2 regions of the Mesorhizobium sp. M0894 genome follow, and region 2 is predicted to be linked to the other one. Evidence: predicted binding sites of a transcription regulator. Region 2 holds the regulator's gene; the other holds the start of a gene.
What was found. Region 2 encodes LexA, which represses DNA repair genes until DNA is damaged. Its sites were predicted from a motif close to TGTTCNNNNTGTGTTCNG; they were not measured.

Region 1: a site for LexA is predicted at 2,783-2,800, ahead of NKH91_RS14380 (DNA recombination protein RmuC). Genes of this name have one in related genera too.

What each region holds. Positions count from the first base shown of each region.
Region 1 covers NZ_JAMYOG010000006.1:194,334-206,122, reverse strand. Annotated here, with positions in the region: gene NKH91_RS14390 (cation diffusion facilitator family transporter) at 10-972, shown strand; gene NKH91_RS14385 (GFA family protein) at 1,040-1,444, shown strand; gene NKH91_RS14380 (DNA recombination protein RmuC) at 1,488-2,750, opposite strand; gene def (peptide deformylase) at 2,854-3,384, shown strand; gene fmt (methionyl-tRNA formyltransferase) at 3,401-4,330, shown strand; gene NKH91_RS14365 (GNAT family N-acetyltransferase) at 4,327-4,836, shown strand; gene truA (tRNA pseudouridine(38-40) synthase TruA) at 4,855-5,610, shown strand; gene NKH91_RS14355 (hypothetical protein) at 5,592-6,200, opposite strand; gene dapE (succinyl-diaminopimelate desuccinylase) at 6,203-7,402, opposite strand; gene NKH91_RS14345 (2-dehydropantoate 2-reductase) at 7,532-8,563, shown strand; gene NKH91_RS14340 (GGDEF domain-containing protein) at 8,553-9,653, opposite strand; gene NKH91_RS14335 (hypothetical protein) at 9,887-10,675, opposite strand; gene NKH91_RS14330 (DUF805 domain-containing protein) at 10,697-11,068, opposite strand; gene dapD (2,3,4,5-tetrahydropyridine-2,6-dicarboxylate N-succinyltransferase) at 11,093-11,789, opposite strand, start outside.
Region 2 covers NZ_JAMYOG010000002.1:294,230-306,018, forward strand. Annotated here, with positions in the region: gene tpiA (triose-phosphate isomerase) at 1-76, opposite strand, end outside; gene NKH91_RS04750 (SurA N-terminal domain-containing protein) at 219-2,111, shown strand; gene trpD (anthranilate phosphoribosyltransferase) at 2,108-3,118, shown strand; gene trpC (indole-3-glycerol phosphate synthase TrpC) at 3,123-3,935, shown strand; gene moaC (cyclic pyranopterin monophosphate synthase MoaC) at 3,938-4,444, shown strand; gene NKH91_RS04770 (molybdopterin molybdotransferase MoeA) at 4,444-5,649, shown strand; gene NKH91_RS04775 (hormone-sensitive lipase) at 5,657-6,487, opposite strand; gene kynU (kynureninase) at 6,583-7,830, opposite strand; gene lexA (transcriptional repressor LexA) at 8,302-9,033, shown strand; gene NKH91_RS04790 (ComEC/Rec2 family competence protein) at 9,027-11,492, opposite strand; gene gltX (glutamate--tRNA ligase) at 11,589-11,789, shown strand, end outside.

The DNA.
Region 1 (11,789 bases), on a different contig from region 2:
CAGCACACCATGGCGGCGCATGGCGGGTCGAAAAAAGTGATCTATGCGGCGCTCGCCGGCAATCTTGCGATCGCCCTGACCAAATTCGCCGCTGCCTTGTTCACGGGCAGCTCGGCAATGCTCTCGGAAGGCGTCCACTCGCTCGTCGATACCGGCAATGGCAGCCTGCTGCTTTATGGCATGCACCGCGCCGCCCGGCCGGCCGATCGGACGCATCCGCTCGGCCATGGTCGCGAGCTGTATTTCTGGAGCTTCATCGTCGCGCTCCTCGTCTTTGCACTGGGCGCCGGCATATCGTTCTACGAAGGCGTGACGCACATCATGGCGCCGGAGCCGATTGCCAACGCAAAGGTGAACTACGCTGTACTTGGCCTTTCCTTCCTGTTCGAAGGCACCTCCTGGCTGGTGGCGCTGAACGAGTTCCGCCACCAAAAAGGCAGCCACGGCTGGCTCGAGGCGGTGCAGCTCAGCAAGGACCCGAGTGTCTACACCGTACTCTTCGAGGACAGCGCGGCACTTCTCGGCCTCGTTGTCGCCTTCGCCGGCATATTGGCGGCGGAACTGCTGGACATGCCGAAGCTCGACGGCGCCGCGTCGATCGGCATCGCGCTGATCCTGGGCGCGACCGCGATCTTCCTGGCCCGCGAAAGCAAGAGCCTGCTGCTCGGCGAGCCGGCCTCGCCCGAGGTGCAAATGAAAGTGCTGGCCATTGTCCAGCAGGACCCGGCGGTGCGGCGGGCAAATGGCGTACTGACGCTCCATATGGGGCCTCAGGAGATCGTCGCCGCTCTGAGCATCGAGTTCGAGGACCACTTGTCGGCGCCCGAGATAGAGACCTGCGTCGAACGCCTCGAGACACGGCTGAAGGCGGAGATGCCGGAGGTCACGCGCCTGTTCGTCAAGCCGCAGACCACCGGCACCTGGGAACGGCGGAGCAAGGCCTTGGCGGCGTCCGGAGGGGAGCCGGCCTGAGGAAAATGGCTGCGCCATCGGGCAGTCCCGGTTATGATCGCGCGCAAAAGCTCCAGGAGGAACGAAGATGAAAATCGACGGCGGGTGTCATTGCGGCGCCATTACTTACGAGGCCGAGGTCGATCCGGAAAAGACCACCATTTGTCACTGCATCGATTGTCAGAAGCTAACCGGAACGGCCTTTCGCGTCACCGTGCCGGCGTCCGAGGACAATTACACGATCACCAAGGGCGCGCCGAAAATCTACATCAAGACCGGTTCGAGTGGTGCCAAGCGCGCTCAGGCATTTTGCGGTGAGTGCGGCTCGCATCTCTACGCCACGTCGGCGGGCGCGGGACCGAAGGTTTACGGCATCAGGGTCGGCACGGCATGGCAGCGCGATCAACTGGTGCCGAGAAAGCAGATCTGGCATCGCTCGGCGCTGCATTGGCTGCCGGAATTCGAAGGCACAACCATCATCGAGGAGCAGTAGCGCCAGACCGGGCGAAGCCTCGGCTCCGGTTCCGGCGTAGCTCTCAATCGTCGCCTTCGACGACCCTTAGCCTCAGCTGCCCGGTTTTCGAATCGGCAACACGCGCGCTGCTTTCCGCTTTTGCTCCGCTGCCATTCGACCCAGCGGTGTCCTCCGCCGGCTGCACGCCAAACTCCAGCGCCTCGATCTTTTGTCCGCGCCTGGTCACCTTCGATGTCGAGACGAGGATGTCCTCGATATCCTTGGCCGATTGACCGAAATGCGTCTGCAATTTGCGCACCCGCTCGTCGAGCCGAGAGACGTCTTCCATCAGCCGGATGACCTCGCCCTGGATCAGGTGCGCCTGCTCGCGCATACGGGCATCCTTGAGGATCGCCTGGATGACCTGGATCGACAGCATCAAAAGCGATGGCGAGACGATGACGATCCGCGATCGATGCGCCTTTTGGACAACGGCCTCGAAATTCTCGTGGATTTCGGCGAACACCGATTCCGAGGGCACGAACATGAAGGCGGTGTCCTGCGTCTCGCCCTGGATCAGGTATTTTTCGGAAATATCCCGGACATGCACCTCGATGTCGCGGCGGAAAGCCTGAGCGGCGGACTTCTGCAGGTCGGCGCCTTCGGCGGCACGGATGGCATTCCAGGCCTCGAGTGGAAACTTTGCATCGATGGCAAGCGACGGTGCGCCGTTCGGCATCTTCACCAGGCAGTCGGGCCGGCTGCCATTCGACAAGGTCGCCTGGAATTCATAGGCGCCGTGGGGCAATCCGTCGGCGACGATGGCTTCCATACGCGACTGGCCGAAGGCGCCGCGCGTCTGCTTGTTGGAAAGGATCGCCTGCAATTGCACGACCTGGCCGGCCAGCGACTGGATGTTGCCTTGCGCGATATCGATGACCGCCAGCCGCTCCTGCAGCTTGGCGAGGCTCTCATGCGTCGATCTCGTCTGCTCGGTCATGGTCTGGCCGAGGCGGCCGGTCATGGCGTCGAGGCGCTGGCCGATCGACTGGGTCAGTTCGGCCTGACGCGCCCCGAACACTTCGGCGATAGCGCCCATACGGCCCTGCATTTCCGCCTGGCTTGCCAAGATGCCGGCCATCCGCACCTCGGCGTCGCGGGCGTGGTCGGCGGCTTCGGCGGCCGCCATTGCACGCGCCTTGGCCGATCGCCAGAGCGCAATGACGAGCGCCACGAACAGGCCGAGGAACAGCATTGCGCCGAAACCCAGGGCATGGCCGAGCGTGATCGTGGTGGCGCCGAGGCGGGCGACAGGTTCGGACAGGATGGTGGCCAGATCGTTCATGCCGACAGCATAGATGATTCGGTCTGGCGGCACAGATCAAAACGTGAACGACCAGAAGGCGTCCCGGTTGACGCTTTTCCTGCGAGGTCTTAGGTGAGACGCCATGTCGATCAAGCCGCTTATCATCCTCCCCGATCCCGTCCTGCGTCAGGTTTCAAAACCGGTCGAGCGTGTCGACGGTGATTTGCGTAAACTGGCCGGCGACATGCTGGACACCATGTATGACGCGCCCGGCATCGGCCTCGCGGCGATCCAGGTCGGCGAACCCTTGCGCTTGCTGGTGATCGACCTCGCCAAGGAGGACGAGACGCCGGCACCGCACGTCTTCATCAATCCCGAAATCCTCGACAGCTCCGACCAGCGTTCGGTCTACGAGGAAGGCTGCCTGTCGATCCCGGATTACTATGCCGAGGTCGAGCGTCCGGCAGCGGTGCGGGTGAAGTATCTCGATCGCGACGGCAAGCTGCAGGAGATCGAGGCCGAGGGGCTGATGGCGACCTGCCTGCAGCATGAGATCGACCACCTAAACGGCGTGCTGTTCATCGACCACATCTCCAAGCTGAAGCGCGACATGGTGGTCAAGAAATTCAAGAAGCTCGCCAGGGACAAGGCGCCGGGCAAGATGGTGGGATAGGGGTCGACGAATGCCCCTGCGTGTCATCTTCATGGGTACGCCCGAATTCTCCGTGCAGACGCTGCGAGCGATCGCCGGGGCAGGGCATGAATTGGCAGCCGTCTACACGCAGCCGCCGCGCGCCGCAGGCCGGCGCGGACTCGAGCTGACGCCGTCGCCGGTGCAGCGTGAGGCGGAGCGGCTTGGCATCGAGGTGCGGTCGCCGGTGTCGCTGAAGAGCGAGGCGGAGCAGCAGGCGTTCCGCACCTTGCGCGCCGATGTCGCCGTGGTCGTCGCCTACGGGCTGCTTCTGCCCAAACCTATTCTCGAGGCGCCGCGGCTCGGTTGCCTCAATGGCCACGCATCGCTATTGCCGCGCTGGCGCGGCGCTGCCCCTATCCAGCGCGCCATCATGGCCGGCGATACCGAGACGGGCATGATGGTGATGCGGATGGAGGAAGGCCTCGACACCGGGCCTGTGGCAATGGTTGAAAAATGCGCCATTGGACCCGACATGACGGCCGGCGATCTGCACGACCGGCTGATGATCCTGGGTGCTGCGCTGGTGGTGCAAGCGCTCGAACGGCTCGAGCGGAATACGCTGACATTTACCACACAGGCGGAGGTGGGGGTGACCTACGCCAAGAAAGTCGATAAATCGGAGACTCGCATAGACTGGCTGCGACCTGCCGGCGACGTGCACAACCAGATTCGCGGCCTGTCGCCCTTTCCCGGTGCATGGTGCGAGGCCGAAATCGGCGGCCGCGTGGAACGGCTGAAACTGCTTCGCTCGACGCTCTCGCAAGGCGCCGGCGAACCGGGAGGAATTCTCGATGACCGGCTGACGGTCGCCTGCGGGTCAGGCGCGACCAGGCTGGTCGAAGTTCAACGTGCGGGCGGAAGGCCCATTGCCGCGCAGGAGTTTCTGCGCGGGGCCAAGCTCGAAAAAGGAATGAAATTGTCATGAGCATGATGTCCATACGCGCGGCGACGCCGCGGGACCGCGAGGCGATCCGCCTTGTCGAAGAACACGCATTCGGCCAGCAGACCGAGGCCGGACTGGTCGATGCGCTGGTCACCGGCGGTGATGCCGTCGTCGAACTGGTGGCGGACGAAGACGGGCAAGTGGTCGGCCATATCCTGTTTTCACGGCTTTTCGTGCAGAATGGCGGCAAGAGCTTCCCGGCGGTGGCTTTGGCTCCTTTGGCGGTCGAGCCGTCGTTCCACGGCACCGGCATCGGCGGTGCGCTGGTCCGCGAGGCGCATATCCGCCTGAAGGCTGCTGGCGAGACGCTCGCCGTAGTGCTCGGCGATCCGGCTTACTATGGACGTTTCGGCTACAGCCGCGCCCGTGCAGCGAAATTCGAGAGCGACTACCAAGGCGAGGCTTTGCAGGCGCTTGCCTGGGGCGAGGCGCCGGAGACCGGCAGGCTGGTCTACGCCTCGGCCTTCGGCTCAGCCCTCGCCGCCTGATTTCGCCTCGATCCGGGAATGCCGCGTTTTCGCCTCGACATCGAATATGACGGCAGCCTCTTCGCCGGCTGGCAACGTCAGGCCCACCAGCCTTCGGTGCAGCAGGCGATCGAGCAGGCGATCGAGAAGTTCTGCGGTGAGCAGGTTTCGCTGCGCGCCGCCGGCCGCACCGATGCCGGCGTCCATGCGACGGCACAGGTGGCGCATGTCGATCTGATCAAGGCATGGCCCGGGGAAAAGGTGCGCGACGCCGTCAATGCCCATCTGCAAGCGGCCAAGGCGCACATCGCCATCCTGAAGGCCGCCGTCGTGCCGGATGGCTTCGATGCGCGTTTCTCGGCGATCGGCCGCCATTACCTCTACCGTATCGTCAACCGCCGCGCGCCGGCAGCGCTCGACAAGGGCAAGATCTGGTGGGTACCGAAGCAGCTCGATGCCGCCGCCATGCACGAAGCGGCAAAAGTGCTGCTTGGCCGGCATGATTTCACCACCTTCCGCTCGACCCAGTGCCAAGCCACCAGCCCGGTCCGCACGCTCGACCGGCTGGATGTCAGCCGGGCGGGCGATTTCATCGAAGTCCGCGCTTCGGCGCGGTCATTCCTGCACAACCAGGTGCGCTCGATGGTCGGCTCGCTCAAACGTGTCGGCGAAGGCGGCTGGGCCATTGCCGACCTCAAGGCCGCGCTCGAGGCGCGCGACCGTGCGGCCTGCGGTCAGGTGGCGCCGCCCGACGGGCTGTTTCTAGTCGGCGTCGATTATCCGACGCCTGGCTGATCCGGCACGCTGATACCGAGCAGCGCCTGCAGGCCGAACAGGACGATCAGCGACGCCACGAACATGCCGGCAAAAACAGCGCTGCCGACAGCCGCACCCCTGCCGATGGCAACGTTGGTCATCCGCCAGGTCAATACCATTGACAGCGCGAACAGCAGCAGCGACACCAGCCCGGAGACTTCGTTGGCCGATGTCAGGAAAAGCCGGATCAACGCCGATGGCAGCATCATCCAGGCGATGATCGCCGAGGCCCAGTTGCTGGCGACGACATAATGGACGAAACGGCTGCCGACGCCGACCCGCGGCGCGACCAGGGCCAGGCCGATGAGCGGCAGCACCCAGGCGCCGATATCGACGGTGGCCAGCCGGATCAACATGCTGAAACGGCCGACGAATGCGTCGGGATCGCCGATCTCGTTGGCAATGCCGACCCAGCCGACGATCAATGCCGGCGCCGCGACGACGATGGCAAAAAAGGAGTTCCAGAAACCGTCCGCCGAAAGGTCGAGCAGGCGAAATCCGTCGGCCTTGCCGAGCATCAGCCGCCAGGCGCCGGCAAGCGAAGCATAGGTTTCATCCGCTGAAAGCATCACTAGGATATGTCCTGCGCAAACCAGTCTTCAACGAAGCGCAGATAAATCTGCGTCAGCGTCTCGAGATCGGCAATCGCCACACGTTCGTCGACCATGTGCATGGTCTTGCCGACCAGGCCGAATTCGACCACCGGACAATAATCCTTGATAAAGCGGGCATCGGAGGTGCCGCCGGAGGTGGAGAGCGCCGGCTTCCTGCCGGTCACCGCTTTGACCGAACCGCCAAGCGTCTCGATTAGCCTGTCGTCGCGTGTCAGGAAAACATGGCTCGGCCCGTCGCGCCAGACGATCTCGTAGTCGACCGGCGTCTTCTTGCCGGCGCGGTATTTCTTGCGTTTCGCCGCCCGGTCGAGGCGGTTGTGGATCTCGGCCTGGATCGTCTCGGCGGTCCATGTGTCGTTGAAGCGGATATTGAAGGTAGCTGCTGCCTTCGCCGGGATGACGTTGGTGGCGGGATTGCCGACATCGATGGAGGTCACCTCAAGATTCGTCGGCTGGAAATCCCTTGTTCCGTTGTCGAAGACGGGGTGCAGCAAGGCGTCGACCAGCGTCACCAGGCCGCGCACCGGATTGTCGGCTAGCTGCGGATAGGCGGCGTGGCCCTGGCGGCCGTTGACGACGACCGTGCCCGATAGCGAGCCGCGCCGGCCGATCTTGATCATATCGCCAAGCGCGTCGGGATTGGTAGGCTCGCCGACGATCGAGGCATCCCATTTCTCGCCTTTGGCGGCCGCCCATTCGAGCAGCTTCGTCGTGCCGTTGATCGCCGGGCCTTCCTCATCGCCGGTTATCAGCAGCGAGACCGACCCCTTCGGGCCGCCCTTCTGCTCGACATGTCGCGCCACCGCCGCGACGAAACAAGCAATGCCGCCCTTCATGTCGACGGCGCCGCGGCCGAACATCTCGCCATTGGCGATCTCGGCGCCAAAGGGCGGGTGCGTCCAGGCTGCCTCGTCGCCCACCGGCACCACGTCGGTATGGCCGGCAAACATCAGATGCGGGCCATTGCCGGAACGCCGCGCGTAAAGGTTCTCGATGTCCGGTGTGCCGGCTTCGGAAAACACCGGTCGCTCGACCGCAAAGCCGAGCGGCTTCAACATCGCCTCCAGCGCGCGCAGCGCACCGCCTTCGGCGGGCGTCACGGAAGCACAGCGGATGAGTGCAGCGAGATTTCTAACCGGATCGGTAGGCAGCATCATGGGCAAAAGCGATAGTCGAAAGCGCAAGGTCTGTCACGGCCAGACGTGAGGGCCAGCCATGCCGCCGACATTGTGGTTTTCATGTCGTATAATTGCGGCAAGGTCTCTCGACCAGAACAGGGCCATCGCATGGTCACGCGTGGCAAGACGATCGTAATCGCCGGTGCCGGCAGTATCGGCTGCTACGCCGGCGGCTGCCTGATACTTGCCGGGCGAAAGGTGGTTCTGCTGGCGCGACCGCGCGTCGAGAAGGCCCTGCAAGAAGCTGGATTGCGCATCACCGACCCTGACGGCCGCGACCGTTCTGTCAAACCGGACGCATTGTCGGTCACCGCCGATCCGGCGGTAGCATTCTCCGATGCCGATGTCATTTTGGTAACGGTCAAGAGCGGCGCGACGCAAGACATGGCCGGGCTGATTGCCGCCCATGCCCGACCGGACGTGGTGATACTCAGCCTGCAGAACGGCGTCGACAATGCCGATAAATTGCGAGCCCATCTCACCGCCCAGCCGGTGCTCGCGGGCATGGTGCCGTTCAACGTGGTCCAATCGCCGGAGGGCGAATTGCCGCTTCGCCTGCACCGCGCCAGCGGCGGCAAAGTGATGATCGAACAGGGCTCGGCGGGCCTTGACGAACTGCTTGATGTCGAGGGGTTTGCCGTCGCGACGCATGGTGACATCGACGCGGTGTTATGGGACAAGCTGCTGCTCAACCTCAACAACGCGCTGGTGGCGCTTTCCGGTCTGCCGCTGGCGGCAGAGCTTGCCGATCGCCGCTGGCGGCTGATCCTGGCCGGTCAGATCGACGAAGCATTGGCGGCAATGACGGCGACAGGCATCGAACCCGCTCGCATCGCCGGCCTGCGTCCCGCACTGCTGCCGAAAGTGCTTCGCCTGCCCGACGGGCTGTTCAAGTTCTTGGCGCGGCGGATGCTTGCCATCGATCCGGCCGCGCGTTCGTCGATGTGGGATGACCTGCGGCGCCGCCGGTCGACGGAGATCGGCGAACTGCAAGGCGCGGTCCTGCGTTTGGCCGAAAAGGCCGGCACGCCGGCGCCTTTGCTGAAGCATGTCACTGCACTGGTGCGCGCGGCCGAGCAGGAGAGGCGCGGATCGCCTTGCTTGCCGCCGGAAGCTGTCGCTGCGACCGTCAGATCGTAGCCCGCACAGGCGCCCAATAACGGCCCTTGCCGGTGCGCTTGGCTTCGTAGAGTGCATGGTCGGAACAGGTGAGCAGGATTTCCGGATCGCCGCCGTCGGCGGGTGCAAAGGCGCTGCCGACGCTCAAGCCGACATGGATGGCGGAACCGACCCCGAGGTCGAAAGGCACCGAGACCTTTTCGATGGCCCGCTTTGCCAGATAGGTGGCCTCGATCTCCGAGGTTGCGGGCAAAAGGATGACGAATTCGTCGCCGCCGATACGGAAGACCACGTCCCCCGGCCGGAAGCCGCGCTTCAATCGTTCGGCCACCTTGCGCAGCAGCACGTCGCCGACCGCATGACCAAAACGGTCGTTGACCTGTTTGAAGCCGTCGAGGTCCATGCTGAGCACGGCAAACGGCTTGCCGCCATTGGCGGCCGGCGCCGCAAGGTCGCGGCACATGTCGCGCAATTTTTCCTGCAGGAAGATGCGGTTTGGCAGGCCGGTCAGCGCGTCCTTGATCGCCAGGTCGCGATTGTCCAGCTCGGCGCGGATCATGCGGGCGTTGATTGCGTGGTTCTGAAGCAGCACGATGATGACGCCGGCCACATAGAACGGCGTTTGAATTCCGACGATCGGCATTCCGGGCGCTGCGGAAAACAATGCACCGACCACGTAAGGCAGGCTTACGGCCAACATGACGAATATGGCGAAGCGCGGGGTGGCCGCATTGCGTGACGACACCACGCCAACGACACCTGCGACATTCAAGGCGGCAAGTACGGAAAGCGCCATATTCCCGCTGGCAACACAGCCATAGCAGCCGAGGCCGAAAACGACCGACCATACACCGCTGGCTGCCATCAGGCCCGCCAGCGGCCCTTTCGAGCCGCGCCTGCGGGCCTGCTCGCATTCCCGCATCAGCAGAACGCGGACGACGAAAAGCATCAGGTCGGCTGCGATCCAGGCGTAGGGCCACCAATCCTTCGTGGCAAGTGCGGCGCTGACCGCAACCACCAGAACGCTGATGGTGCCGAACAAGACTGCGAATTTGCGGTCGAAAGTGGTGTCGAGAAGCCGGGCGCGGACGGCTTCCGGTTCCAATCTCATCGGCGAAGAGAACCAGGCAAACAGGCGAGCGGCGGCGCTCCACGTTTTGCGCGGCTCCTTGGTGGTCAGGGATAGGTCGCTTGCCAGTCGAGCGCTCCGTGCCGGTCGACACAGTTTTCGCCGGCATGCTGGGCCAGGGTGATTAACATTCGCTTAGAGCGTCCGGCGCAAAACCGGGGTTTCGGAACTCCCCGCTCTGCCGCTCTAGCGGATCTGCCGCCGGCTCGCGGGTCTTAGCTTGCCGGCCCCGGTCGTCTGCGGACTGCAGGCCGACGCGGCGGACCCGGCTCGGGATCGGTTTTCTTCGCATGTGCCGGCTGCCCATGAGGGGTTTCGATCAGCGTGATCTTCTGCCAGATCTTTCGCGACAGGTTCGACGCCAGGTTCTCGATGTCATTGACGCCATCGATGACCACGGCGTCATTGACCGACTGGGCAAACAGCGCGGCGATCTTGCCGGTGATCGACAACATTTCGGAGCAATAGTCGAGATAGCGGGCAAGGTCGGCGGCGTTGGTGATGCGGGCTGGCGAATGTGCAGTCGGCTTGAAACTGGCTGAAAGTGCTGCCGGATCCTTGGTCAGCTGGTGCATGTCGATGACGTGGATGAGCGACCGCAGCCCGTGGAGTTGGCGGAACACCCGCTTGCGCTTGATCCGCTCCTCGGAGCGGATCAGGGCCAGGAAGCCCAGCACGGCGAGGATGATCATGTTGAGGGAGGCTTCGATGCCTTGCACCGACTGGAAGGCATCGTGGTTTCCCGAGATGCGGCCGAGCGGCAGGATTGTGCCGACGAACAGGAACATCAGCGCTCCGACGACGAAAGCGGCGATGATGAGGCCGCGCAGCCACCAGATCGGCGCCTCCAGCGCCTTGGCTGCCTTTGCCAGATCGCGCGACAGCGACACGAGCTCGGCGGCGACGCCGCGCAGGCCTGCATCGGGAAAGCGCTCGGCGACGCGCTCTTCCAGCCGTTCGGCGGTTTCGAGGATCAGTTTCGAATCAAGCGAGCGGTAGCGCATGACGAAATGTCCGATTGGCGCTCAGGGTTCGGCCGGTGCGTTGGTGCGCTTGCCGTAGCGGTTGGGGCCTGGGTCACTTTTGAAAAAAGCCAGGATAAAAAGCAGGACGAAGCCGATAATGAGAGAGATCAATGCGTAATAGGCAGGCTTGCCGAAATCATGGAACCGCTTCGCCGTTAGCGCAAAGGTCGACCATGTCGAGACGAACACAGCGATCCATAAGGCGAGCGCCCAATACTGGCTCGCGGCAGTGCCTAACGGCGTTCGCGCGAACTGGTAGAGCAGAAAGAGTTGAACGATGACCGGCAAGAGGCCAGCCAAAACATAAGCGCTCGGATTCACCCGCCCAGAAAGGCTGAAGAAAAGCCATAGGAATTGAGGTTTGTCAGTCAACCCGGTGCATCCGTTCTCGGGAGATCAATCGCGCAGCAATTCGTTGATCGAGGTCTTGGAACGGGTTCTTGCGTCGACCCGCTTGACGATGACGGCGCAGTAGAGGCTGGGGCCGGGCTCGTTGTTTGGAAAAGGCTTGCCCGGCAGTGAGCCGGCGACGACGACGGAATTGGCCGGCACTTCGCCGTAGAAGATCTCGCCGGTGGCGCGGTCGACGATCTTGGTCGATTGGCCGATGAAGACACCCATGCCGAGCACTGAGCCCTCGCGAACAATGCAGCCCTCGACCACTTCGGAACGGGCGCCGATGAAGCAATTGTCCTCGATGATGGTTGGGCCGGCCTGCATCGGCTCCAGCACGCCGCCGATACCGACGCCGCCCGACAGATGCACATTCTTGCCGATCTGGGCACAGGAGCCGACCGACGCCCAGGTGTCGACCATGGTGCCGCTATCGACATAGGCGCCGACATTGACGAAGGACGGCATCAGCACGGCGCCCGGCGCGACATAGGCAGAGCGGCGCACGATCGACGACGGCACGGCGCGGAAGCCGGCCTTCTCGAAATCGACGGCGCTCCAGCCGTCGAACTTCGAAGGCACCTTGTCCCACCATACCGCCTGACCGGGACCACCCTTGATGATCTCCATCGGGTTGAGCCGGAAGGACAGCAGCACCGCTTTCTTCAGCCACTGGTTGACGTGCCATTTGCCGTCGGCC
Region 2 (11,789 bases):
TGAGCTCGTTGAGCGAGGCGCTGGTCCCGTTCATTTTCCAGTTGCCGGCGACGAGCGGGCGGATTCCAGGCGTCATGGGATTTGTTTCTCCGGGCAATTTCCAGCTGGCTCTCACTATCAAAATCAGGCCACAAAGCAATCGACAGTGAGCAGGAAGGGCGCTATTGCGCTTGTTTCAGACTCGGCGCATGCGAAATGCGCAAAAATCGGAAGTACTCATGCTTGGTATGTTGAGAAGCGCGGCGGGGACCTGGGTCGCGAAACTGCTGCTGTCATTGTTGGTGTTGAGCTTCGCCGTCTGGGGCATCTCGGGGCGGCTGATGGGCGGTCTTGCCGGCCATGACGCCGTGATTACGGCCGGAGGCACCAAGGTCTCGATCAACGAATACCGCCTCGCCTACGATCGCCAGCTCAGCGTAATGTCGCAGCAATTCGGCCAGCGCATCAGCCGTGAGCAGGCGACGGCGCTCGGCATCGACAACCAGGTGCTGGCGCAACTCGTCTCGGGCGCCGTCCTCGACGAGCAGGCCCGCAAGCTCGGCCTCGGCCTGTCCAAGGACCGGCTGGCCGAACTGACCCGCGAAGACCCGGCGTTCAAAGGGCCTGGCGGAACCTTCGACAGGCGAACCTTCGAGTACCTGCTCCGGCAGATCGGCATGCGGCCGGAGGACTATCTGAAAAACCGCGCCCAGGTGGCGGTCCGCCAGCAGATCGTCGAGGCGGTTTCGGATGGCCTCAAAGCCCCGGATACATTCTTCAAGGCGGTCGCGCTCTATCGCGGCGAAGATCGCACAATCGACTACCTGACCTTGCCGAAATCGCTGGTCGAACCGATAGAAGCGCCGTCCGACAGCGTGCTTTCGGCCTATTTCGGGGAGAACAAGAAAACCTACGCCGCGCCCGAATACCGTAAGTTCTCCTATGTCAGGCTCGAACCGGAAGACATCATGGATTTGAGCGCAGTGACCGATCAACAGGTCAGCGACGACTACAACAAGAACAAGGCGCGCTACACCACGCCCGAGATGCGCACCATCGAGCAGCTTGTGTTCAAGACGCCTGATGCTGCCAAGGCGGCGCTCGATTCGCTCAGGACCGGCGCGACCTTCGACAAGATCGTCGCCGCCGAAGGCAAGACGCCGGCCGACACCCTGCTCGGCACGCTGGCCAAGGACAAGATCGCTGACAAGGCGGTTGCCGATGCTGCCTTCAAGCTCAACGCCAATGAAGTCAGCCCGGTCGTACAGGGCGCCTTTGGCCCCGTTCTGCTGCGCGTCACCGAGGTCAAGCCCGAAGTGGTGAAGCCGCTGGCCGAAGTGTCCGAGCAGATCCGCAAGGATCTGGCACTGGGCGAGGCAAGCCGCATCTTGCTGGACGTGCACGACAATTACGAGGATACGCGCGCCTCCGGCAGTTCGCTCGCTGAGGCAGCTGCCAAATTGAAGCTGAAGGTCGTTACCATCGACGCCATCGACCGCACCGGCCGAAGGCCGGATGAAAGCATCGTCAAAGACCTGCCGGAATCGCCGGCGCTCATCAAGGCGGTGTTCGAATCCGAACCCGGAACAGACAATGAAGGCCTCACCACCGCCGATAACGGCTTCGTCTTCTACGACGTAAGCGCGATCACGCCGGCCCGCGACCGCACGCTGGACGAAGTCCGCCAGAAGGTCGTGGCCGACTGGACCGCGGCGGAGACCACCAAACGGCTTACCGCAAAGGCACAAGAGCTCGAGAAGCGTCTCAAGGCCGGCGCCACGCTCGAGGTGATCGCCGGTGAGCTCAAGCTCGAAAAGCAGACCAAGCGCGGTGTCAAGCGCGATGCTGACGACGTCGATTTCGGCAAGGAAGGGGCCGCCGCGATGTTCGGCGTCGGCGAAGGCGGCACCGGGCTAATCCCCTCGCCCACGGGCGACGGACAGATCCTGTTCAAGGTTGCCGAGGTATTCGAGCCCGCCGGGGCCGACGCCAACTCAGTACCCCAGGACGCGCAGAAATCCTTCACCTCCGGTATGTCCGACGACCTGCTCGACCAGTTGGTGGCGCAGTTGCAGACGCAATATGACGTCCGCATCGATCAGACGGCCGTAACCCAAGCCCTGGCCAGATGAGCGCGCTGAAGATCCACATCGCCAAGGTCGCCGCCGGTAGCGCTCTTTCCTTCGAGGAGGCGCGCGAGGCCTTCGACATCATCATGTCCGGTGACGCCACCCCCGGCCAGATCGGCGGCTTCCTGATGGCATTGCGGGTGCGCGGTGAGACCGTCAGCGAGATCGCCGGCGCCGTCGCCACCATGCGCGCCAAGATGCTGCGCGTCGAAGCCCCCGAGGGCGCCATCGACATTGTCGGCACCGGCGGCGACAATTCGCACAGCGTCAACATTTCGACCGCATCCGCCTTCGTCATCGCTGGCAGCGGCGTGCCCGTCGCCAAGCACGGCAATCGCGGACTGTCCTCGCTGACCGGCGCCGCCGATGTTCTGATCGCGTTGGGCGTCAAGATCGACATCCCTCCGGAGACGATCGGCCGCTGCATCCACGAGGCCGGAGTTGGCTTCATGTTCGCGCCGGCGCACCACCCGGCGATGAAGCATGTCGGCCCGACCCGGGTCGAGCTCGGCACCCGCACCATCTTCAACCTGCTGGGTCCGCTTTCCAATCCGGCCAGTGTCAGACGGCAGATGGTCGGCGTGTTCCTGCCCGAATGGATCATGCCGGTGGCAGAAACGTTGAAGGAGCTTGGTGCCGACCATGCCTGGGTCGTCCATGGCGACGGTTATGACGAGATCACCACCACCGGCGAGACGCAGGTCGCCGAATTGGCCGGCGGCGAGATCCGCAGCTTTGTGCTGACCCCGGAAGCGGTCGGGCTGAAGCGTCACACCAAGGACGAGTTGCGCGGCGGCGACGCCGCCCACAATGCCCAGGCACTGCGCGACATGCTGGGCGGCGCCGCCGGCGCCTTTCGCGACACGGTGCTGATGAATGCCGGCGCCGGGCTGGTGGTGGCCGGCAAGGCGACGACACTTGCCGACGGCATGGTGACGGCGGCGCAGGCCATCGACAGCGGCCGCGCGCTGAAAGTGCTCGACAGGCTGGTCGAGATTTCGAACGGTTAGAACTATGTCCGACATCCTGCGCAAGATCGAGGCTTACAAGCGCGACGAGATCGCGGCGGCCAAGGCGCAAGTGCCGTTTGCCGAGATCAAGGCACGGGCAACGGACGCCGAAGCGCCGCGCGGCTTTCTTTCCGCCCTTGAAGCAAAGCGCCAATCCGGCAGGTTCGCGCTGATTGCCGAAATCAAGAAGGCTAGCCCATCCAAAGGCCTGATCCGCGCCGATTTCGATCCGCCGGCGCTGGCCAGGGCCTATGCGGAAGGCGGTGCCGCCTGTCTTTCGGTGCTGACCGACGCACCCTCTTTCCAGGGGGCGCCCGCGTTCCTCAACGATGCGCGCGCTGCCGTCGAGTTGCCTGCCTTGCGCAAGGATTTCCTGTTCGATCCCTATCAGGTCTACGAGGCCAGGGCATGGGGCGCCGATGCCATACTGATCATCATGGCCAGCGTCGACGACGCGTTGGCAAGAGAACTCGAAGCGACAGCTTTCGGGCTCGGCATGGACGCGCTGGTCGAAGTGCATGACGAGGCTGAGATGGAACGCGCGCTGCAGCTGTCGTCGCGGCTGATCGGTATCAACAACCGCAATCTCCGGACCTTCGAAACCAGCCTCGAGACCTCGGAACGGCTGGTCGCGATGGTGCCCGCCGACCGCCTTCTGGTCAGCGAGAGCGGTATCTTTTCGCATGACGATTGCCGCCGGCTGGAGCGGAGCGGCATCGCCACTTTTCTGGTCGGTGAGAGCCTGATGCGTCAACAGGACGTGGCCGCTGCAACGCGCCTGCTTTTGACGGGCAAGGCGCCGGCAGAGGCGATCTGAGGATGGCGGCCGCCCTCACCCATCTTGGCGCGCGCGGCGAAGCCAACATGGTCGATGTCGGCGACAAGGCTGAGACGGTGCGCACGGCAGTCGCGGAGGGCTTCGTGTCGATGCGGCCCGAGACGCTGGACATGATCCTCGCCGGCGATGCCAAGAAGGGCGACGTGCTCGGTACCGCGCGTATCGCCGGCATCATGGCGGCCAAGAAGACGCATGAACTGATCCCGCTCTGCCATCCACTGCTGCTGACCAGGATATCTGTCGATATCGAGCCGGACGCAGCTTTGCCCGGCCTGAAGGTCACAGCATTGACCCGCGTCACGGGCAAAACCGGCGTTGAGATGGAGGCCCTGAGCGCCGTCTCGGTCGCTTGCCTGACCATCTACGACATGGCCAAGGCGGTCGACCGCGCCATGGTCATCTCCGGTATCAGGCTGGTTGAAAAGACCGGCGGCAAATCCGGCGACTACAAGATCACCGAAGATGGGGTCACCGAGGCAGGCCGCTGATGGCGCTGGTCCCAGTTGCTGAGGCGCTCGAGCGCCTGTTGGACGGCGCAGCTGCACTGCAGGGCGAACGCGTCGCGCTGCTGGATGCCGCCGACCGCGTGCTGGCGGAGCCGGTTGTGGCGCTCCGCACCCAGCCGCCGTTCAACGCCTCCGCCATGGACGGCTATGCCGTGCGGGCGGCTGATATCGCGTCCTTACCAGCAAAGCTTTCGGTGGTCGGCATGGCGCCGGCCGGAAGCGGCTTTGCCGGGACGGTGCAGCAGGGGCAGGCCGTCCGTATCTTCACCGGCGCGCCGCTTCCCGAAGGCGCCGACACCATCGTCATCCAGGAGAACGTCCGCGATCTCGGCCGCGGTGTCGTCGAAGTGACGGAGCCGACGGTGCAGGGGCGAAACATCCGCCGCCTCGGGCTCGATTTCGCCAAAGGCAACGTCCTGCTGCACAAAGGCCGCCTGCTCGACCCGGCGGCCTTGTCGCTGGCGGCATCGGCCAACCACCCCGAGGTCGGCGTGGTCAAAAGGCCGTTGGTCGCCATCATCGCCACCGGCGACGAATTGCTGCCGCCGGGCAGCGAGCTTGGCCCCGACCAGATCATCTCCTCCAACGCCTATGGTGTCGCCGCCGCCGCACAGTCGGTCGGTGCGCGAGTGCTCGACCTTGGCATCGCGCCGGACCGCAGGGAGGCGATCGCTGCGCTGGTGGAAAAGGCCGTGAAGGCTGGCGCGAACGTCATCGTCACGCTGGGCGGTGCCTCGGTCGGTGACCACGATTTCGTCCATGACGTGCTGACCGGGCAAGGCATGACTCTCGATTTCTGGAAGATCGCCATGCGGCCGGGCAAGCCGCTGATGTTCGGGCGGCTGGGCGACATTCGCTGCATCGGCTTGCCCGGCAATCCGGTGGCGAGCCTGGTCTGCACCCAGCTCTTCCTGAAGCCGCTGCTGGCGCGGCTCGGCGGCCGCGCCTTTCAGCAGGATATGCGTGAGGCACGGCTCGGCGCTGCCATGCCGGCCAACGATCTCAGGCAAGATTATGTGCGGGCTGTTGTCACAGACGACGCCGGTACGCTCGTGGCGACGCCGTTCGGCATCCAGGACTCCTCGATGCTGAAAATGCTGGCCGATGCCAACGGGCTGATCGTCCGTGCGCCGTTCACGCCCGCCGCGGCGGCGGGCGCCGCCTGCGACGTGCTGATGCTACGCTGAACCTGCCTCACTCCGAGATCAAGGTCCGGGTCAGCGGATGGTCTGGATCGGCCAAACCGTCGATGATGTTGAAATGATGCCGGTCAGGCTCGACCACCGAACTGGTCGCGGCACCCAGGCCGATCCAGATATTGGCCAGCAACGCGCTCTGGCGCAGGAATTCGGCGCGCTCGCCGCCGCCGGCCCAGCAGGTCAGGCGGGCCTTGTCCATCGGGCGCAGCAGCACCGGGCTTTCGGCCTGCGCCTCGGCCTCATCGATCGCCAGCGTCTCGTTCATGCCGGTGCGCATGATCGGGCGCAAATCGTGCACACCCGAGATCGATACGACATGGCGAATGCGCCGGACAATTTCGGGCGCCAGCGGCGTCGTCGTCGTAACCATCCGGCTAACAAGATGGCCACCGGCCGAGTGTCCGGTCAGCATCAGCGGCCCTGCGACCATCCCCGCCGCCTTGCCGATCGCCGCGCCGACTTCCTTGACGATGCCGCCAATGCGCATCTGCGGACAGAGCGTGTAGGACGGCATCGCCACGGCATAGCCGCGATCAACAGCGCCAGCGGCAAGATGCGACCAGAAACTCTTGTCGAATGCCATCCAGTAGCCGCCATGGACGAACACCACGAGCCCCTTGGGCTTGGTGGCCGGCAGGAAAAGATCGAGCCGGTTGCGTGGGCCATCGCCATAGGCCATGTCGAGCCGCGCCCGGCCCTCGGTCGAAAGCACGTCGCGAAAAACCCGCGCGGGCTCGACCCAGGCCGCCGGCCAGCGATCGCTGCCGGCTATGTTGGCGCCGTTGGCATAGGCGTTGTCCCAATCGGCAATGTGACGTTCGAACACCCTGCGCCCTCCCCTGGCAATATGGCCTTGCAACGACCGTGAGCATCGCGCGGCGCGTCGTCGCCAGCCTCACGATTCCAGCTCTCGCATCAATCTCAAGTGACAGCCGCCTTGATGGCGAAGCGCGCATCCTTCCACGCACCGGTGCGCAGGATGTCCTCAAGCACTTCGACGGCCTGCCAGACATCGGCATAGCCGACATAGAGCGGGGTGAAGCCGAAGCGCATGGTCGATGGCGCGCGAAAATCGCCGATCACGCCACGTTCGATCAGCGCGCGCATGATCTGGTAGCCATGCTCGTGCATGAATGAAATCTGGCTGCCGCGTTTTTCCCCGTCGCGCGTGCTTTCGAGCGTTAGCCCGTAAGTGCCGCACTTTGCCTCGACAAGCTCGATGAACAGATCGGCCAGCGCGATGCTCTTCTTGCGCACCGCCGTCATGTCGACATCGTTCCAGATGTCGAGCGCGCCCTTCAGCGTGCGCATAGACAGGACCGGCTGGGTGCCGCACAGAAACCGGCGGATGCCGGTGCCGGCCGCATAGCCTGGCTCGAAGGCGAAGGGCCGTGCATGGCCCCACCAGCCGGTGAGCGGCTGCTGGATGTCGGCAAGATGCCGCTCAGCCGCATAGATGAAGGCAGGCGCGCCCGGTCCGCCATTCAGATATTTGTAGGTGCAGCCAACGGCAAAATCGGCGTTCGCCGTGTCGAGCTCGACTGGCATCGCACCGGCGGTGTGGCAGAGATCCCAGACGATCATCGCCCCGGCTTCCTGGGCCCTGCGCGTCAGCGCCGGCATGTCGCGCAGTTCGCCCGACTTGTAGTTGACGTGGTTGACCAGCACCACGGCGGTGCGTTCGTCGATCAGCTCTTCGATGCTCGGCGCGTCGACCCCCGAGAGGCGCAGCAGCGTATCTTTTCGCGTCGAAACCACACCCTCAGCCATGTAGAGGTCTGTCGGAAAACTGTCGCCCTCGGCGACGATGACCTGCCGCTCCGGCCGCATGGCCATGGCGGCGTGCAGCAGCTTGTAGATGTTGACCGATGTCGTGTCGCAGACCACCGTCTGGCCGGCCGCGGCACCGATCAGGCGCCCGAGCTGGTCGCCAAGTTCGAGCGGCATGTTGAACCAGCCGGCCGTGTTCCAGGCGCGGATGAGATCATGCGCCCATTCTTCGGTCACTGCCTTGCTCAATTCATCGAAAGCGGCACGCGAAGCGGCCCCTAGCGAATTGCCGTCGAGATAGATCACTCCTTGCGGCAGCACAAAGCGGTCCCGCATCGCGCGCAGCGGATCTGCAGCATCCATCGCCCTTATGGCCACGAGATCGGGAATTCCTGTCATGATTTGTCTGCTCCCCAAGATTCACCGCAACGCCGGACACGCATCGACGGCATCCATCGGTCACGAGCGGTTCTCCATTACCTGGTATCGCGCAGCAAGGCTCCACCGGCGACAAGTTGCCTGACCATGCGGTGGAAACCAGGAGCCAAGCCAACCCAAGGTTGGCGTTTTGAGTTCGTTTCGTTCACGGTGCATTGACCAAACCGCACAGTCGATACGGCTTCAATTCCGTGCCCCTTTGCCGGCTGACGGCCGATACCAGTGCCGCCTTCTGGAAACCCAGAGGCCGCAAACGAAAGCAGAATCAAGGCGATGAGGCCCGCGGCGGTGAAAATGCAGCGTCCCGGTTTGGCGAGTGGTATCGTTACCCGAGCCCTAACACATTCATTAAACTTTAAACAGTTGCGGAACACAACTGGAACAGATAGTGTTTGTTCTGGGTTTGTTTTTCTGATTCTGTTGGGGGTCGCTATGCTGACACGCAAACAACACGAACTGCTTATGTTCATCCACGAAAGGCTGAAGGAAAGCGGTATCCCGCCCTCCTTCGACGAGATGAAGGAAGCGCTCGACCTGGCTTCCAAATCGGGAATCCACCGGCTGATTACGGCGCTGGAGGAGCGCGGCTTCATTCGCCGTTTGCCCAACAGGGCCCGTGCGCTGGAGGTGCTGCGCCTGCCCGATTCGATCGCCCCCGGCCTCAATGCGGCACGCAAGTTCTCGCCGAGTGTCATCCAGGGCAGTCTTGGGCAAGGTCCTCGGCAAGGCAAGCCGACATCGTCGCGCGTCCCTGCAGCCGGCAATGACGACGATGTCGTCGCCGCCGTGTCTATCCCGGTGATGGGCCGCATCGCCGCTGGTGTGCCGATCGATGCCATCCAGCACCAGACGCATTCGATCTCGGTGCCGCCGGACATGATCATGGGCGGCGAGCATTATGCGCTCGAGGTCAAAGGCGATTCGATGATCGAGGCTGGCATTTTCGACGGCGACACGGTGATCATCCGCAATGCCGATACGGCGAGCCCCGGTGAGATCGTGGTGGCACTGGTCGACGAGGAAGAAGCGACGCTGAAGCGGTTCCGCCGCAAGGGCGCCTCGATCGCCCTGGAAGCCGCCAATCCGGCCTACGAGACGCGCATCTTCGGACCAGACAGGGTCAAGGTGCAGGGCAAGCTCGTTGGGCTGATCCGCCGCTACTGAGCTGCGCCCTTGGCGCCGGCTTTTGGCTTGTCGGCTCTGCGGTATGGCGGCATGCCCCGCGCCGCGCGTGAAAATTTCCGCTGCACGTGCCAGGGCCGGTATGATTTTTCGACGGCGAAGCGGATTTCGGCGCGTGTTGCCGCTTGTGGATCGAAATAGACGGCCGCACTTCCCGCGCGCGCCAGTTGCCGTTTGGTGACGACGAGGACCAGCCGGTCGTAGTAGCAGGGATTATGGGCGGTGGCGTCGTCGATGACGATCAAGCTGGCAAAGGCGCAGGCTGGCCGTGCAGTTTCGCGGTCATTGGCTAGCGCGATGATCGCGCCGGATGGATGCCTGGCAAGGCAGAGACCGTCCGTGCAAATGAACGGCATGCCCGGCGGTAAGTCGGCCGGATCGGCAATGTCGAATTGCGGATCGTTCTTTCCAGGTGTTTCCGGCGCGACGATAGCCTCTGATGTGAGCGCGCGTTTCCAGTTGTCGATGGTGAACTCATTCGGGCGTGCCCGGTTGACCGCGAGTTCCCCGCTGCCGATCGGCAGCGCGACGAGCCGTGCGTCCTCCGAGATCAATACATCGGGTACGCGCGTCTGCGTTGTCGTTAGCAAGCCGGCGAGCGCAAAAGGAAGGGCCACGAGCCGCAACCAGGTCGTCGCCATGCTGGCAATGACGAGGGCGATCGTCACCAAAAGGACAGATCTCAGCGAAATCAGCCCGACCGCATCGATCGGCGAGCGCTCGGAGATCCACCCGGACAGGGCGATCATCGCCGTCAGCCCCTTGCCCATCACGTAGAGGAAAGGCCCATCCGCGCCGAACGGCATCGCCAGCGCACTGAGGACGGCGAAGGGCATGACGACCAGTGAGACAATAGGCATGATGGCCAGATTGGCGAACAGGCTGAGCGGCGCCACGCGCTGGAAATGCCATATGGCGAAAAGCGCCGTGGCGCTCCCTGCAATGATCGAGGTCATCGCCAGGCCGCCCATGCCCAGCAGTACCTTTCTAGTGGCAAAGCGTAGCGGCGACCGCCGGGGCGGCGGCGTGGTGGCCCCGCCGGCGCGGTAATCGGACCAGCCTGCATAGGCGCCGACAAGGGCCGCCGTCGCGGCGAAGGACATCTGGAAGCTCGGACCGACCACCTCGTGCGGCGACACCAGAATGACCGCGATGGCCGAGATCGCCAGGTTGCGCATGGTGAGCGCGGCCCGGTCGAACAGCACGGCGATAAGCATCACCGCCAACATGATGAAGCTGCGTTCGGCCGCCACCACAATGCCGGAAAAGACGAGGTAGGCCGCAATCGAAAAAAGCGCGGCGGCCGCCGCGTATTTCTTGACCGGCCGTCGCGATGAGAAATCGGGAAACAGCGCAAAGGCGCCGCGCAGCAGCGCCATAATGGTGCCGGCGACCAACGCCATATGCAGCCCCGAGATGGAGATGATGTGGTAGATGCCGGTACGCCGCATCGCTTCGTTGATCTCCTCGGGAATGCCAGCGCGCACGCCGACGATCAGCGCAGCAGCAATCTCGCCCTCGGCGCCGCCGATGCGGCTGCGGATATGGTCGGCGATGGATTCGCGCGCGTCTTCGATCGCGGAAGAAAGCCGCGCGGCAAACGGCATGCTGCCCGACGACACGACTTTCGGATTGCCGAGAAAAAAGCCGCTGCCGCCGATACCGGCAAAATAGCTGTCGAAGGAGAAATCATAGCTGTCGGGCCGCACCGGCCCGGTCGGCGGCAGCAGCCGCACATAGCCGGCGATCTCGGAACCGGCGGTCAGCTCAGCCGGTATTTTCATCGCCGAAACGCGGACCCGTTCCGGCATGTAGCGCAGTGTCGGCCTGGCGGTTGAGATCACATCGATCGTCAGCCTGATGCGGCCGCTCGCCATGGGCTCGAACGATACGACGCGACCCGTGAGGCGCGTCGAGATTTCGGAACCGAGCATATGCGTTCCGACACGCCAGGTCTCGACCTTGGCGGCAAGCACGCCAAGCGCGCAGAGCAACGCCGCCATGAAGCACAGGCGGGTTCTGGGCCACGACCGCGAGGCGACGGCACAGAGGGCTGCCAAGGCGACGATTGCGATCGGCTGTGGAAAGGCCGGCTCCACCGCCAGCGCAAAATATACGACCACCCCGCATGCGAGGAACACCGGCACCAGCAGGAAGGCGACCCCACGGTCGAGCTCCAGGCCGACCGCCGAGGTTACGCCGTTGCGGATACGGGACGGTGACGGGAGGCGGAAACGCCGGCGTAGGCGCACGATGGGCTCGGCCGCGGGCACGAGAACCGTTGCTGGGTCGCTCGCCGGCAGCGACGGGGCATCAAAGCGTGGAACCGGCAGCAATGCCGGTGCCGGCAGGACAGGCACGGGCGCGGCAAACAGCAAGCGTTCGCTGACGCCGCTGCCAACGTCCTCGCCCTCGCCCGCACCACGGCCTCGCACAGCCATCGGGTCTGCCCCTTGCGCCCTCGACCTCCTATGCTACATGAACGCGCAACGCGCGAAAGTCCGCAAACCCACTTCCTTCGCCTGCCTGAGAGTTCCATGCCCGACAAGGTCGTCACCCGTTTTGCCCCCTCGCCCACCGGCTATCTGCATATTGGCGGGGCGCGCACGGCGCTGTTCAACTGGCTGTATGCCAAGCACACAGCCGGCACGATGCTGCTGCGCATCGAGGACACCGACCGCGAGCGTTCCACCGATGCGGCAACCGCGGCCATCCTCGACGGGCTTTCCTGGCTTGGC